2 regions of the Humibacter antri genome follow, and region 1 is predicted to be linked to the other one. Evidence: predicted binding sites of a transcription regulator. Region 1 holds the regulator's gene; the other holds the start of a gene.
What was found. Region 1 encodes LexA, which represses DNA repair genes until DNA is damaged. Its sites were predicted from a motif close to TCGAACANNTGTTCGA; they were not measured.
Positions count from the first base shown of each region.

Region 2: a site for LexA is predicted at 5,357-5,372, ahead of ACYVDK_RS10360 (HNH endonuclease signature motif containing protein). Genes of this name have one in related genera too.

Region 1 covers NZ_BAAHAW010000043.1:59,163-67,028, reverse strand. Annotated here, with positions in the region: gene infC (translation initiation factor IF-3) at 1-365, opposite strand, end outside; gene ACYVDK_RS16665 (DUF1844 domain-containing protein) at 731-1,117, shown strand; gene ACYVDK_RS16660 (SseB family protein) at 1,141-1,872, opposite strand; gene priA (1-(5-phosphoribosyl)-5-[(5-phosphoribosylamino)methylideneamino] imidazole-4-carboxamide isomerase) at 1,922-2,668, opposite strand; gene hisH (imidazole glycerol phosphate synthase subunit HisH) at 2,729-3,397, opposite strand; gene hisB (imidazoleglycerol-phosphate dehydratase) at 3,394-3,996, opposite strand; gene ACYVDK_RS16640 (histidinol-phosphate transaminase) at 4,007-5,140, opposite strand; gene ACYVDK_RS16635 (LysM peptidoglycan-binding domain-containing protein) at 5,163-5,612, opposite strand; gene ACYVDK_RS16630 (hypothetical protein) at 5,838-6,062, opposite strand; gene lexA (transcriptional repressor LexA) at 6,006-6,788, shown strand; gene metE (5-methyltetrahydropteroyltriglutamate--homocysteine S-methyltransferase) at 7,047-7,866, opposite strand, start outside.
Region 2 covers NZ_BAAHAW010000021.1:249,372-257,237, forward strand. Annotated here, with positions in the region: gene ACYVDK_RS10330 (FAD:protein FMN transferase) at 1-546, shown strand, start outside; gene ACYVDK_RS10335 (sensor histidine kinase) at 494-1,495, opposite strand; gene ACYVDK_RS10340 (response regulator transcription factor) at 1,492-2,160, opposite strand; gene ACYVDK_RS10345 (CoA transferase subunit B) at 2,352-2,987, opposite strand; gene ACYVDK_RS10350 (CoA transferase subunit A) at 2,990-3,760, opposite strand; gene prpB (isocitrate lyase/PEP mutase family protein) at 3,962-4,855, opposite strand; gene ACYVDK_RS10360 (HNH endonuclease signature motif containing protein) at 5,395-7,047, shown strand; gene ACYVDK_RS10365 (universal stress protein) at 7,267-7,866, shown strand, end outside.

The DNA of each region.
Region 1 (7,866 bases):
ACGCCCTGTTCGGGCCGGGACTGCTCGCGCCCGCGGAACAGGATCATCGCCTTGACCTTGTCGCCGGACTTCAGGAATCCCTCGGCGCGCTTGCGCTTCGTTTCGTAGTCGTGTTTGTCGATCTTGAGGCGGAACCGCACCTCTTTCAGCACGGTGTTCGCCTGGTTGCGCCTGGCTTCTTTCGCCTTCTGCGCAGCCTCGTACTTGAACTTGCCGTAATCCATGATCTTGGCCACCGGGGGCTTCGAGTTCGGAGCCACCTCGACGAGGTCCATGTCTGCCTCCTGCGCGAGACGGATGGCGACCTCGATCTTGACGACGCCGATCTGCTCTCCGCCGGGGCCGACGAGACGAACCTCGGGCACGCGGATACGGTCATTGGTACGGGGATCGCTGATGCGTGTCTCCTCTGATCGAACAGTGCTGTGAACGGCACCCACGGCGGCGCCGCAAGTGGTCGGCAGAGGTCTCACACACGTGCGATCCGTGCTCGCGCACGGCCGCGCATCCCGCACCCTTTACGTCAGCTTCAGGAGACTTTCGTCACCTGAAGCGGAGTGCGTAACGACCCGGTAACCTGATGAAGCGGTCATCGCGGGTGGGAGAGTCTCCACTTTTCCTTTCGAAGCATGATGCTCCGAAAGCCCGACACAGCCTAGCAGACGCTCGGGCCGAAAGCAGAATCGGCGGCCGCCGCCCTTCACCCATGTCCAGCCGCCGCGGAGGCCTCATGTCCGATCAGCACATCCACCGATTCGATGAAGGCGATGCACTGCAAGCCGAAGCCGCGGCGCTCGCTGAGGCTACGCGGGACATCGCGGATGTGCCGGCCGTCGAGGTGATCACGACAACGGCCGTGCACCTGATGAGCGCGGCCGCCGTGAAGTGCGGCCTGGCGGACGATCCGGACGCCCAGACCGATCTGGACGAGGCACGGAAGCTCATCGACGCCTTGGCCGGCCTGGTGACGGCCAGCGCACAGCACATCGGCGACCAGCACGCGCGGAGCCTGCGCGATGGGCTGCGCAGCCTGCAGCTCGCGTTCCGCGAGGCATCCGTCATTCCAGATGCACCGGGCTCGGGACCGGGAGAGAAGTACACCGGCCCGGTGAACTGACCGGCTTCGACGGCGGCTCCCGGTCAGCCCGCTGAGCGGACGCGGAGCGTCATGGAGTCGACGCGATCCGCGATGAGTGCCGAGGCTGCCCACGCGGACGTGAGGCGCGCCACGATGATGTCGAGGGAATCCCGGTCGAGGCCAGGGCGCAGCGCGAGGACCACCTCGAGCTCGGGCCCCCGCAACAGGGCCGTGGGGTCTCCCGCCGAAAGGGTCACAGCCTGCACTGCCTCCTCCTGGCGGGTCGCCTCCGAGAAAGCCGTGATCACGGCATCGTCTTGCCACGGCGGCGTCCACGGTGCACCCGTTGCCAGCGCTTTGACCGCCGGACGGCGAAGCACGAACTCAGTCGGAGTCGTCGGATCGATCACCACGAGTTCCGTCTGCTCGCTCGCCGCCGCGAGCGCTATGCGCGGTCCGACAGCGGGAACCGGGCGGGCTCGCGCGTTCCACGCGGACATCGTCTGAACGGAGGAGAACGCCGGCAACACGGCCCGGCCATCCGGCGCCTGCACCGTGGCGATCGACAACTCCTGCGTCTTGTCGACGAGGTGCCCATCAGGGGTTTCGCCGACTTCGCCTGCATGGGCCAGAAGAGGCACGAGCAATCTCGACGCACGGACCGCGTCAATGACAGTCACCTGGTCCACGGTTCCCTGCCCGAATGCGATCAGGGAAGCAAGCAGAGCGGGGTCGGCCGAACCGTCGTCGGTCGTCGCCTGGCCCTGCTCGAACGAACGTCCACCCCATGGCAAGCCGGCCGAGTCCGCCCGGTCGGTCGAGCCGAAGAGGTGGCGAGAGCGTTCAGCGCCGGGCAACGTCCAGCGCCTCCGGGAGCGTGAAGGCGCCGGAGTAGAGCGCCTTGCCGACTATCGCGCCCTCCACGCCGAGCGGGACGAGCTCGCGGAGCGCGAGGATGTCATCCAGGCTGGAGACTCCCCCGGAGGCGACCACCGGCCGGTGCGTGCGCGCCGTGACCTGACGCAGGAGCTCCAGGTTGGGGCCTCGCAGAGTGCCGTCCTTCGTGACATCCGTGACGACGTAGCGCGCGCATCCGGCGTCTTCGAGCTGTGCGAGCACCTCCCAAAGGTCTCCGCCTTCCTTCGTCCAGCCACGTGCCGCGAGGGTCGTTCCGCGCACGTCCAGGCCCACCGCGATCGCCTCGCCGTAGCGCGAGATCACATCGGACGCCCACTGCGGATTCTCCAACGCCGCCGTGCCGAGGTTCACACGTTTCGCCCCGAGTTCGAGCGCCTGCTCCAATGACGCGTCATCGCGGATGCCGCCGGACAATTCGATCTTCACGTCACGCCTGGACCGCATGACGGCCTTGAGCACGTCCCGGTTGTGGCCGCGGCCGAACGCCGCGTCGAGGTCGACGAGATGAATCCACTCCGCGCCCTGCTCGACCCATTCGTGCGCCGCGTCGACCGGGTCGCCGTAGCTCGTCTCGCTTCCCGCTTCGCCCTGCGTCAGCCGTACCGCCTTGCCGTCGGCGATGTCGACGGCGGGGAGCAGCACGAGTTCGGGGGTGTCGCTGATGGGGCTCATCTGTGGCTTTGCTCTTTCGGTGACGTTGACGGTAGGCGAGAAGCGGCCGAATACCGCAGCCTAGGCGGGGATGACAGGCAGGCTCTTCACCCAGTTGGTCAGCAGCCGGATGCCCGCCTCACCGGATTTCTCCGGGTGGAACTGAGTGGCCGAGAGCGGCCCGTTCTCGACGGCGGCGAGGAATCGCCCTCCGTGGTCGGCCCAGGTGAGCTTTGCGGCCGCGAATGGGCCGGACTGCTCCATCTCCCAGCGCTGCGCCGCGTACGAATGCACGAAGTAGAAGCGTTCGTCACCCACACCGTCGAACAGCACGGAGTCGGAAGGAGCCTCCACGGAGTTCCAACCCATGTGGGGCAGCACGTCGGATGCCAGCCGATCGACAGAGCCCGGCCACTCGCCGAGGCCCTTCGTGTCATGTCCGTGCTCGACGCCGCGCTCGAACAGCACCTGCATGCCCACGCAGATGCCGAGCACCGGACGTCCGCCCGCGAGGCGCCGGTCGATGATCTCGGCACCGCGCACAGCCTGAAGCTGATCCACGACCGCTTGGAACGCGCCGACACCGGGGACCACCAGCCCGTCGGCATCCATCGCAGCCTCGCGTTCGCTCGTGAGCCTCACGTGCGCTCCCGCCGCTTCGAGTGCTTTGGCCGCCGAGTGCACATTGCCCGAACCGTAGTCGAGCACGACGACCGAGGGCGCGGGAGCGGCGGCCTGGCCGCCTGTCACAGTGCGCCCTTCGTCGACGGGATGCCCCGAACGAGCGGATCGGTCGCCTTCGCCTGCCGGAACGCACGGGCGAACGCCTTGAACTCCGCCTCCGCGATGTGGTGCGGGTCGCGACCCCCGAGCACACGCACATGCACGGTGAGCGCGGCGTTGAACGCGATCGCCTCGAAGACGTGCCGCACCATCGATCCGGTGAAGTGGCCCCCGATCAAGTGGTGTTCGAAACCGACCGGCTCGCCGGAGTGCACGAGATACGGGCGCCCGGAGATGTCGACAACAGCCTGCACGATCGCCTCGTCGAGCGGCACGGTCGCATCCCCGTAGCGCGAGATTCCCGACTTGTCGCCGAGCGCCTCCTTGATCGCGAGGCCGAGTACGATGCCGACGTCTTCCACAGTGTGGTGAACGTCGATCTCGATGTCGCCTTTTGCCCGCACCGTCAGATCGGTGAGCGAGTGCTTGGCGAACGCGGTGAGCAGGTGGTCGTAGAACGGCACCGTGGTGTGCACGCTGCTGTGGCCGGAGCCGTCCAGATCGAGCGACAGCTCGATGCTCGACTCGCTGGTCTCGCGGCGGATGCTCGCAGTACGGCTGCTCATGCCGTCAAGCCTAATTGAGGGAGGAAGCCGTGCTCGTCGATGCGGTCGACGATGCCGTGGCGGCCGGTGCAGGGGTCAGTTCGCCCATGGCATCGAGGAAGACAGTGGTCTCCGCCTCCGTGCCGGCGCTTACGCGCAGGTGATGCGGTATGCCGACATCGCGCACGAGAATGCCCCGTTCTTTGAGAGCGAGGAACATCGCGTGAGGGTCGTCCACCCCGCCGAACAACACGAAGTTGCTGCCCGAGTCGTGCACGGGATAGCCCAATTCCGTCAGACGGGATGCGATCCGGTCCCGTTGCCGCACGATGTCGCGCACTGTCGCGAGCATCTCGCCGGAGTGCCGAAGCGCTGCCACGGCCGCCGTCTGCGTGAGAACGGAGAGGTGATACGGCAGCCGCACGAGACGGAGGGCGTCGGCCACGGCGGGGTCGGCCGCGAGGTAGCCGAGCCGCACACCGGCGAACGCGAACGCCTTGCTCATCGTGCGTGAGACGATCAGCCGCTCACGATTGGGAAGCAGGGTCAGTGCGCTCGGCGCTCCCTCGGGCATGAACTCCTGGTAAGCCTCGTCGACGACCACGATGCCGTCGGTCGCGCCGTAGACCGCTTCGACGACGTCCAGGCCGAGCGGCGTCCCTGTCGGGTTGTTCGGCGCGCACAGGATCACGATGTCTGGACGGCGTTCCCGCACCACGGTGGCCGCCTCGTCGGGCGTGACCGTGTAGTCCGGTGCCCGATCGGCCGCGATCCATCCGGTTCCCGTCCCGGCCGCGAGCAGCGGGTACATCGAGTAGGTGGGCGCGAACCCGAGGGCGCTGCGTCCGGGGCCGCCGAACGCCTGCATGATCTGCTGGAGCACCTCGTTGGAGCCGTTCGCCGCCCAGATGTGCGACGCATCCAGACCGTGTCCGAGGTAGCTCGCCAGGGCTTCGCGCAGTTCGACGAATTCCCGATCCGGGTAGCGGTTCGCGCCCTTCAGCGCTTCTCCGACCGACTCGAGGATGTCTGCCACGACGTCGCCCGGAATCGGATGCGTGTTCTCGTTGACGTTCAGCGCCACTGGCACAGGCGCCTGTGGTGCTCCGTACGGCGACTTGCCGCGCAGATCATCGCGGAGCGGAAGATCGGAGAACGAGGTCACGCATCAATGCTAGAGCGGACCTTCACCGGCTCGAGCCGTCGAACTCGCGCGGGATCGCCAGTCGCTCCCCCGCCTGCACCATGCTCGACGAGAGGCCGTTCAGATCGACGAACGCTAGGACCACATCCCGCGGGTCATCTCGCGGGGCCACACGTTGGGCGATGCTCCACAATGACTCACCCGACTGCACCGTCAGATGGTGGAATGACGCGCCCGAGGACCGGATGCCCGCCATGGCACCGCCACTGGCCAGAAGCGCGCCCCCGCCCATCAGGAGCGGCAGCACGATGAGCGCCGACAGCACGGCCCGGCCACGACGAGTGAGACGCGTGCGGACACGTGAGCGGCGTACATCGGCCGGCGCCTGCGAGCGAACCGGGGCGGCATCCAGGTGGCTCGTCGAGCCGTCCAGCGTCGAACGATTCGCCGTCGGACGGTTCCGTGCCGCGTGCGCGAGTGCGATGGTCGTCATGACGGTCTCCCTTCAGTCTCGAACCCGTGTTCCGAATCTATCTTCGATTCCTTCGGAATTCAACGGTATGTTCGGATCTCTTCGGTCCGAGTTGCCAACACGCTCGAACAGAATGGCCGATCCAGGTCGAAACCCGGATAGAGTTTCGATCTGTCAGGAACAACGTCAACACGCACCACCGACATTCGATCGAGGTGTGGTTGCGGATGCTCGCATCCCGCTACCTCACCGATTGAGCATGTTGAGCGGCACAGGCTCGAGCAGCTCCGCTGCGAGAAGCTGCGGCATCCGCCGCGGGAGACGTTCGAAACGTTCGTCGCAGACCGCGAACCACAAGGGCAGATCGCCGCAGCAGAGAGCAGCGTCGGCCGCCGATGACGAGAGGAAGAGCACGTGACCGACGTCGACCATGTACAGCACGACGGCCCGCAGCCGGATGATCCGCAACACGGAGCCGGAACTGCAGCTGCCTCGGCGCCTACCGCTCGCCGCAGCCGCGCAACGGAGAAGCCGCGCACGCGACGACGCAAGAGCCTCAGCGACAAGCAGCGTGCGATCCTCGAGGTCATCCAGCGTTCCGTGAGCCAGCGAGGATACCCGCCGAGCATGCGCGAGATAGGCGACGCAGTGGGTCTCGCGTCGCTTTCCAGCGTGGCGCATCAGCTGGGTCAGCTCGAATTGAGCGGATACCTGCGTCGCGACCCGAACCGCCCCCGTGCACTCGAGGTTCTGATCGATCTGCCGGAGAGCACGGGCCGCGCCGAGGCGACTGCCGACTTCGAGACCTCGATTCCCGTCGGGGACGCCACCATGGTGCCCATGGTGGGCCGGATCGCCGCCGGTGTTCCGATCACAGCGGAGCAGCAGGTCGAGGAGGTGTTCCCGCTCCCCCGGCAACTCGTCGGCAACGGTGAGCTGTTCATGCTGAAGGTGCAGGGCGAGTCGATGATCGACGCTGCCATCTGCAACGGTGACTGGGTGGTCGTTCGGCAGCAGAAGACGGCGGAGAACGGCGACATCGTCGCGGCCATGCTTGACGGAGAGGCGACGGTCAAGGTGTTCCGTCAGCGGGACGGTCACACCTGGCTGCTGCCGCGCAACTCGGCCTACGAACCGATCCTCGGCGACTTCGCCGACGTGGTCGGCAAGGTCGTCGCCGTGCTGCGCGCGGTCTGAGCGCCGCCCCTCGGCGATGCAACCGGCTCGATCCGGGTCGAGCACCGCTTCGGTGCTGCTCCGGAGAAGGTGGGGCGCGCCTGGACAGACGCTCTCGCGCTGCATCGCGGGGCACGATGATGCGGCTCGTGCACGGCGAGTTCCGCGACGCTTCCGAACACGACGCTCAGGGCCTGCGCCGAGCTCTCACAAAGCTCGACCGAGGCTCGCGGCGGATGCCGAGGGGCTGATCCAGCCGCAGGCATCCGCCGCCGTACGCTACGCCGGCTGCTTCTCGCGAACGGCCCGGGTCGCCTCGATGATGTTCCTCAGCGACGCCACCGTCTCGTCGTAACCACGCGTTTTCAGCCCGCAGTCCGGGTTCACCCACACCTGCCGCTCCGGGATGCCGCCCAGCGCCTTCTCGATGAGCTCGGTGACCTCGGCCACCGACGGCACGCGCGGCGAATGGATGTCGTAGACGCCGGGACCGATTCCGTGGTCGAATCCGCTGGCCTTGATGTCATCGACCACCTCCATGCGGCTGCGGGCGGCTTCGATGCTGGTGACGTCGGCGTCGAGGTTGCGGATCGCGTCGATCACGACGCCGAACTCGGAGTAGCACAGGTGCGTGTGGATCTGCGTCGCGTCGCCGACACCGCTCGTGGCGAGGCGGAATGAGCCGACCGACCAGTCGAGATAGTCCGACTGGTCCGTCTTCTTGAGCGGAAGCAGCTCGCGCAGCGCGGGCTCGTCCACCTGCACGATGCGGATGCCTGCGGATTCCAGGGCGGCGATCTCGTCGCGGAGGGCAAGCGCCACCTGCCGTGCCGTGTCGCCAAGTGGCTGGTCATCGCGCACGAACGACCAGGCGAGGATGGTCACAGGACCCGTGAGCATCCCCTTCACGGGCTTGTCAGTGAGCGACTGGGTGAACGTGGACCACTCGACGGTGATCGGCTTCGGACGCGACACGTCTCCCCACAGGATCGACGGCCTCGTGCACCGGCTTCCGTACGATTGAACCCAGCCGTTCTGCGTCACCGCGAATCCGTCCAGGTTCTCGGCGAAGTACTGCACCATGTCGTTGCGCTCCGGC
Region 2 (7,866 bases), on a different contig from region 1:
TTCGACGCCTGGCATCAGGGCTGGTTCGATCCCACCGGCTACGTGAAGGGCTGGGCGATCCGGGCCGCGGCCGAGCGAAGCCTGCTCCCGTTGCTCGGCCGCTCCGGGGTGCTGGCCGCCGGGCTCAGCGTGGGCGGCGACATGCAGCTGTACACCGCTGCCGGCTCGGACTGGTCGTGGCACGTCGGCATCGCCGATCCGCACAGATCCGGCAGTGTCAGCGCCACGCTGGAAATCGGGACGGGTGCGGTCGCGACCTCGGGCACGGCCGAGCGCGGATGCCACATCGTCGATCCGCGCACCGGCTCACCGCCGCGCTCGATCGCGTCGGCCACGGTCGTTGCCGCCGACGCGGACATCGCCGACCTGTGGGCCACGACGGCCGTGATCGCGGGATTCCACGACCTCTCGTGGATCTCAGCACCTGGAGTGCAGTCGGGGCTCGTCGTCTCATCGACCGGCGAGGTGCGGCGATTCGCCAGGGGTGTCGAACTCACGACGTGGGACCCGTCGGCCTCCGCTGTGCACCCGCCGCCGGCAGCTTGAGCACGAAGGCGGTGCCGGCCGCCGAGGTCTGCTCGACCGCCACACTGCCGCCATAGCGCGTCGCCACCTGTCGCACCAGGGCGAGCCCGATGCCGAACCCTCGCCGCCTGCCTGACTCGCCCGACCGCGCGAACCTGTCGAACACACGATCCGGCTCGATGCCCTGGATGCCGCCGCCCTGATCCTGCACTCGCACGGTCGCGAATCCGTCCTGCCGATCCACGTGCACCATCACTGCGGTGTGTGCAGGCGCGTGTTGAACGGCGTTGTCGATGAGGGCGATGACCACCCGCGCGATCGTCGACGCCGGAACCTGAACCACGGCAGCCGATGCGACGTGCAGATCAAGCCGCACTTCGGCATCCGCAGCCAATGGGACCATAGCGTCGACCGCCTGCCGAACGGCATCGGCTACGACCGCCGGCCGTTCAGGCACCACTGCTGCTCCCTCGGCGGTGAGAAGCAGATCGGTGAGCAGCTCGGTCATGGCGTCCACGTCGCGTCGCAGTTCGAGCAAGGTCTCATCGATCGGCTGTTGCCGATCATGACGGCGTTGCAGAAGCTGGATGCGACTGCTCAGCGCGGTCAGCGGTGTGCGCAGCTCGTGGCTCGCGTCGGCGACGAAGTCGCGTTGCAGAGTCAAGGCATCCGACAGCGGCTTGGACGCCCTTCGCGCCGCCAGCCAGCCGACAACGGCGAGCAGGAGCACGCCCACGATGCCGAGGCCGATCACCCACGGCAGAACGCGGTCCACATCGACGACGAACCGGTCGCCCACGATCGGTCGCCCGCCCGGCGGCCGTCCCGGTTCGCCCTCGTGACGGCCCGTGACGAGGATGACCGCGAGCAGGATGGCGACGCCTGCCGCGATGATCACCGCAGACGCGACGCCGACGAAGAGACCGACGGAGAGCGAGGCCCGCCGGGCGCGGCGTTGATCATCGCTCACGTCGAACCCGCCCGGTATCCGCGGGCACGGACTGTCTCGACGACCTCTCGCGCAGTCTTGCGCCTGATGAAGTGCACGTAGGTGTCGACGGAGCCGGCGCTCTCGCCACCGGGAAAGACGGATGCGAGGATCTCATCTCGCGTGAACACGTGCTCCGGGCTGTCGGTGAGCAGCTTCAGGAGCGCATTCTCCGTCGCCGTCAAGGTGACGCGCGAGCCGCCCACCGAGTACATCGCCTGCGAATCGGGCACGTACAGCCAGTCCGCCACGTGGCGTCTCCGCCCCTCCGCGCGAAAGCCGCGCCGGAGCGCCCGCAGCCTCGCAAGGAGTTCGTCGAAGTCGAACGGCTTGACGAGGTAGTCGTTGGCGCCCGCATCCAGCCCATCGACACGGTCGCGGGTGGCGTCGAGCGCGGTCAGCAGCAGGATCGGGGTCGTGATCTGCGCCTTTCGCACGGCACGCACGAGCTCGATTCCGTCGAAGCCCGGAAGTCGGCGATCGACGACGAGTGCGTCATAGCTGTCGCGGAGCGCGTGACGCAACGCCGTCTCACCGTCTGCGACGTGATCGATGTCGTACGTCTCGGACAGCACCTCGGAGACCATGCCCGCGATCTCCCGGTCGTCCTCGACGTACAGAATGGCCGGGCGCGGTTCGTGCGACATGTCAGAAGCACACCACACAGTGGCGCCGCACCGCATGTGCCATGACAACCTCGCGCCGCATTCCGAGACGAGTGGATGCCCGCTTCAGTCGGCGCGATTCAGTTGGCCCGCTTCAGCCGGCGCGATTCAGTTGGCCCGTCTCAGTCGGCGCGATTCAGTTGGCCCGTTTCAGCCGCTTCACCCACTGGTATTCACACCGCGACATGAAGTGGTGGTTCGGTGGCCGTGATGACCTGCTCGGTGGTGACGCCGGGTGCCAGCTCACGCAGTACGAGCCCGTCCGGGGTGACATCGATGACGGCGAGGTCGGTGATGATGCGGTCAACCACCTGCTTGCCGGTCAACGGCAGCGTGCACCTCTCCACGATCTTCGGGGAGCCGTCCTTGGCGACGTGCTCCATCAGCACGATCACCTTGCGCGCACCATGCACCAGATCCATCGCCCCGCCCGGACCCTTGACCATCTTTCCCGGGATCATCCAGTTCGCCAGGTCGCCGGTGACCGACACCTGCATCGCACCCAAGATCGCGGCGTCGATCTTGCCGCCACGGATCATCCCGAAACTCAGACCCGAGTCGAAGAACGCCGCACCGGGGTTCAGCGTCACGGTCTCCTTGCCTGCGTTGATCAGATCGGGGTCCACGTCATCCTCCATCGGGTACGGGCCGACGCCGAGGATGCCGTTCTCGGATTGCAGCACCACCGTCACACCATCCGGCACATAGTTCGGCACCAGGGTGGGCAGCCCGATCCCCAAGTTCACGTACGCACCATCCGGCAACTCCCGTGCTGCACGGGCGGCCATCTGCTCCCTACTCAACCCCACGATCAGGCCTCCTTCCGCACCGTGCGACGTTCCACGCGCTTCTCCACGCCGGCACCGACCACCACGACCCGGTCGACGTAGATGCCGGGAAGGTGAACAGCGTCCGGATCGATCGCACCGGCATCCACCACCCGCTCCACCTGCGCTATGCACACCCGGCCCGCCATCGCCGCCAAAGGGGAGAAATTGCGGGCGGACTCGTGGAACACCAGGTTTCCGTGCCGGTCCGCCAGCTTCGCGTGCACCAGTGAGAAGTCCGTCGTGATCGCCTCCTCGAGCACGAATTCCTTCTCCACACCACTCACCGTGAAGGACCGCACCGGCTTCACCGGCGACGCCACCGCGACGCTCCCGTCCGGGTGATACCGACGCGGCAAACCGCCCTCCGCCACCTGCGTCCCCACCCCCGTCTGCGTGAAGAACGCCGCTATCCCGGACCCGCCGGCCCGCAACTTCTCCGCAAGCGTCCCCTGAGGAGTCAACTCCAACTCCAACTCGCCCGACAGAAACTGCCGCTCGAACTCCTTGTTCTCCCCCACATACGACGAGGTCATCTTGCCTATCCGATGCGCCGCCAGGAGCACCCCCAGGCCCCAGTCATCCACACCGCAGTTGTTCGAGACAACACTCAGCCCGTCCACCCCAGACTCAAGGAGCGCGTCGATCAGCACCATCGGAACGCCGCACAACCCGAACCCACCGACCGCCAGGCTCGCACCACTCGGAATGTCGGAAACCGCCTCAGCCGCACTCCCGACCACCTTGTCGATCACGGCGCGATCACCTCCACGCGTCCTTTCGAGAACGTCCGATGATCTTGCATGCCGGCCTCCTTGCCTGCTCGGGGTTCATGCGATCCCTTCTGAGAATGCGCCGAACCCGCCGAATCGCACCTGCCTGCGACCCGCTTTGTGGCGGGTCGCAGCCGCTCACCTCCACCATGGCACGACCGATGGCGAATCGCGGGTCGAAGCTCACAGCGTGAAGTCGAAGATCGAGGAGTCGAATCGGTCATAGCCCTCGTAGTCGATCAGGTCGTAGAGCTCGGAGCGGTGCTGCATGTCGCGGAGCTTGCCCGTCAACGAGCCGTTCTCGTTCAGCTCGTCGAGGCCCCGCACCGCGGCACCCATGGCCAGGCGCAGCAGCGACACCGGCCAGATCACCACGTTCATGCCCACATCGGCGAGCTGCTGCACGGTGAACAGCTCGCTCTTGCCGAACTCGGTCATGTTCGCCAGCAACGGCACGTCGACAGCGGCGCGAACGGCGGCGAACTCCTCCAGTGTCGTCATCGCTTCGGGGAAGATCGCGTCCGCTCCGGCATCCACGAGCGCCTTCGCCCGGTCGATCGCGGCCTCGAGACCGTCGATGGCGCGGATATCGGTGCGCGCCATGACGAGGAAGTTCGAGTCCCGGCGCGCATCCACGGCCGCACGAATCCGTTGGAGTGCGGTCTGCTCGTCCACGACCTGTTTGCCGTCGAGGTGGCCGCACCGCTTGGGGTTCACCTGGTCTTCGATGTGCAATCCGGCGAGGCCGGAATCCTCCATTTCCTGCACGGTGCGTGCCACGTTCATGGGCTCGCCGAAGCCGGTATCCGCGTCGACGAGGGCGGGCAGGTCCGTCATCCGAGCGATCTGCCGCGCACGACCGGCCACTTCGGTGAGTGTGGTGAGACCGATGTCGGGAAGTCCGAGGTCAGCGGAGAGAACCGCACCGGAGATGTAGACCCCCTCGAATCCCTTACGCTCGATCAGGCGTGCGCTGAGCGGATTGAAGGCGCCGGGGAACCGCAGAAGACGACCCGAGGCCAGCGCAGCTCGTAGGTCGATTCGCTTATCGGCAGGGCTCTTGCCTGAGTACAGCATCGATGCGGCCTTTCGCGTGGTCGGAGGATCCATTGCGCCTCGACGGGCGCTCCCTTACGCCATGGATGGCGCTCCCTCGAACGTAACAGCGCAGGCCGCCGACGTCTCGCGCGCGATCTGGCCCTGACCAGCGTGGGCCATACGCGAGCGGAGGACGAGGCTCGCCGAAACGGCATCCGCACCCGCCGCCGATGCAAGCTCGACGGCGGCCATGCGCGATGCCCGGCTGAAGCGGCGTGATCCGAACGGCCCCGCATGTGCGATGTGGTTGTCGACTGTGACGCCGAACACGTTCCGTTTCCCGTCGAGCAGGCTCCCGACCGGGTCGGTACACAGAGCACGGACCGCGAACTGGATGTTGTGGCACACGCCGCAACTTCAGGCAGTGCAGTGATCGAACGAGATCCATACATTCGAGTTTCTCTTCGAACAATGTTCATTGCACGCCCGAATTGACGGCCTTTCCGTCCACAAGTAGGCGATTATTCGAGTTTCTCACATTCGAAGATTTCTCCTATCATCTCGGTTATAGTGGACGCATGCCCTCAACGATCGAGCGTCTGGAAGCAGCCACGCAACACGCGTGTTCCGTCCTTCGCTGCTCGACGGCGAACGCCCTTCGATCGGCGCGGACTCGGGCCGCCGGGAACGAGCCTGACGCGCCGTCGCTCGTGCAGCAGGTCGCTGCGCTCGACGATGACGCGCTGGCGCGACTGATGTCGGAGGCCGCTCGCGGCCGCAGCGAGTTCGACACGGTCATCACGGTGGCTGCCGGCGTCGCGGCCAAGCGGTCCGAGCGCTCGCAGGGGCAGTCAGGGCTTGCGCAGCGGTACGGGCATCGCGACGCCGTGCGCTTCGTCCAGTCGATCACCGGCTCTGGTCACGGCGAGGCCGCACGTCAGGTTCGCCTGGGCGGGGCGATGGGCGAGGCGGACGCGGCGGAGCAAGTGTTGCTCATGCGCTCCGATGGCTCGCCCGAAGACGACCCCAGCCGCGGTGTATCGACGAGTGACGGCACCGATACCGACGCGGGCAACCGTGACTCAACGGATACGCCGACGGCGTCCGCGATGCTGCCGTGGAATCATCCAGTGACTTCCGCCGTCGGGGTAGGCGCCATCACACCCGCCGCTGGCGACGCGATCGTTCGCGGCCTCGTCGGGCCGAGTGAAACCTGCGATATCGAAACGCTCCGGACCGCGGCATCCGAGATGGTGCACGACGCCCGAATCACGCACGTCGACGAACTGTTTCGGATGGCGCGACGAATGCGCGACGAGATCGACCCGGCGGGCGTTCAAGTGCGCTGGCAGCGGCGTTACCACAATCGGTCGTGGATCATGCGTCGGAACAACGACGGCCAGCTGACGGCTCATGTCGTCTTCGATGACGAGTCCGGGGTCTTCGCTACCCAGGTGCTCGACATCGCACTCAGTCCACGGCGGGGTGGTCCCCGGTTCATCTCGGAAGCGGAACGAGCCCAGGCAGACAAACTCATCAACGACCCACGCACGAACGAGCAACTGGCTTTCGACACCATGCTGGACGTGCTCCGGTGCGGGGCTGAATCCGACGACTCGACGACGTTCCGGACTCACCGCCCCGCGGTTCGCGTTATCGTCACGCGAGACGACGACTTAGCCTCTGGCGTTGCCGACGGCATCGGGCATCTCGAGGGAAGCGACCATGCTATCCCGTTGGCTGTAGTGCAGGGGTGCTTCTGCGACGCCGGCTCTCAACTGCTGATCGTCGACAGTTGCGGAAACCCTCTCGATCTCGGCCGAGAGCAGCGGCTCTTCTCATCGAAGCAGCGGGTCGCCCTACGGGTGCGTGACGGCGGGTGCATATGGTCCGGCTGCGAGAACTCTGCGTGGACCTGCGAGGCGCACCACATCAATCCTTGGTACGAGGATCAAGGCCGCACCGACATCGCGGACGGCGTGCTGCTCTGCCGATTTCACCATCTCCTGCTGCACAACAAGGGGTGGAGGATCGAGCGAGACGCATCCCCGGGCGCAACGAGATATGTGCTGATTCCGCCGGGATCGGTCGACACGGAACGAGTCCCTATCGAACTTCGCTCGAAGTCGGCGGCATGGCTCTACCATCGCCGGCGAACGAGGCGACGCCGCACCCTCTCTGACGGACAGAATCCGGCGCCACCACCCGGGTCCACCATCGCGCGCATGTGAGTGACAGTGCACAGCTTGAGACGCGCGCACGTGACATCGCGCCGTCGGAGACACACCCACGGGTGACATTGCGGCGCCCCCTGAGGCACGCGCACTCATCCCTCCGCTCCGCGCGGCCGGGCTAGCACCGCGTCGGAGACCGTCTTTCCTCCCGCCGCACGCATGTTGCCGTCACCCGCTCAACGGCGCATTCTGAAAACGTAGGAGAGGCGGTCGACGATGTCCGAACCTGCTGCACGAGAGCACGTGCTTGTCGTAGGCGTCATGACGAACGCGATCGGCGCCACGAAATCCAGTCGGGCCACGTCCGACACCGTGGGATCGGGTACGGCGAGATCCGGTATCGCGGAGTCCGGCACCACTGAATCTGGCGCCACTGAATCCGGCGCCACGATGTCCGACACCGTCCTGATCGAAGCGATCCGCTTCGCCCGGATGCTGGGAGCCCAACTCGTCGTGGCCAACGTCGACGCCACCAGGTACACGACGAAACGCAACCCCGACGGGACGGTGTTCGCATTCCCGATCGATCCGGACTCGGCGGACTCCGTCACGGAAGAATTCGACCAGCTCCTGGCCGCGCACGTCACGGCGTTGCTGAAGAACTCCGGTGTCCGATGGAGCATGCGGGCACTGGCCGGAGACCCGGCCCACGAACTGGCTAGGCTTGCGCACGAGGTCAACGCCTTGGCCATCGTCGTCGGCACCCGAAAACGCGGACTGCGCACGACGGCACACGAGTTCTTCAACGGATCCGTTGCGGTTCACCTCGCTCACCGGCAGCATCACCCCGTGATCGTCATCCCACTCGACCCCGTC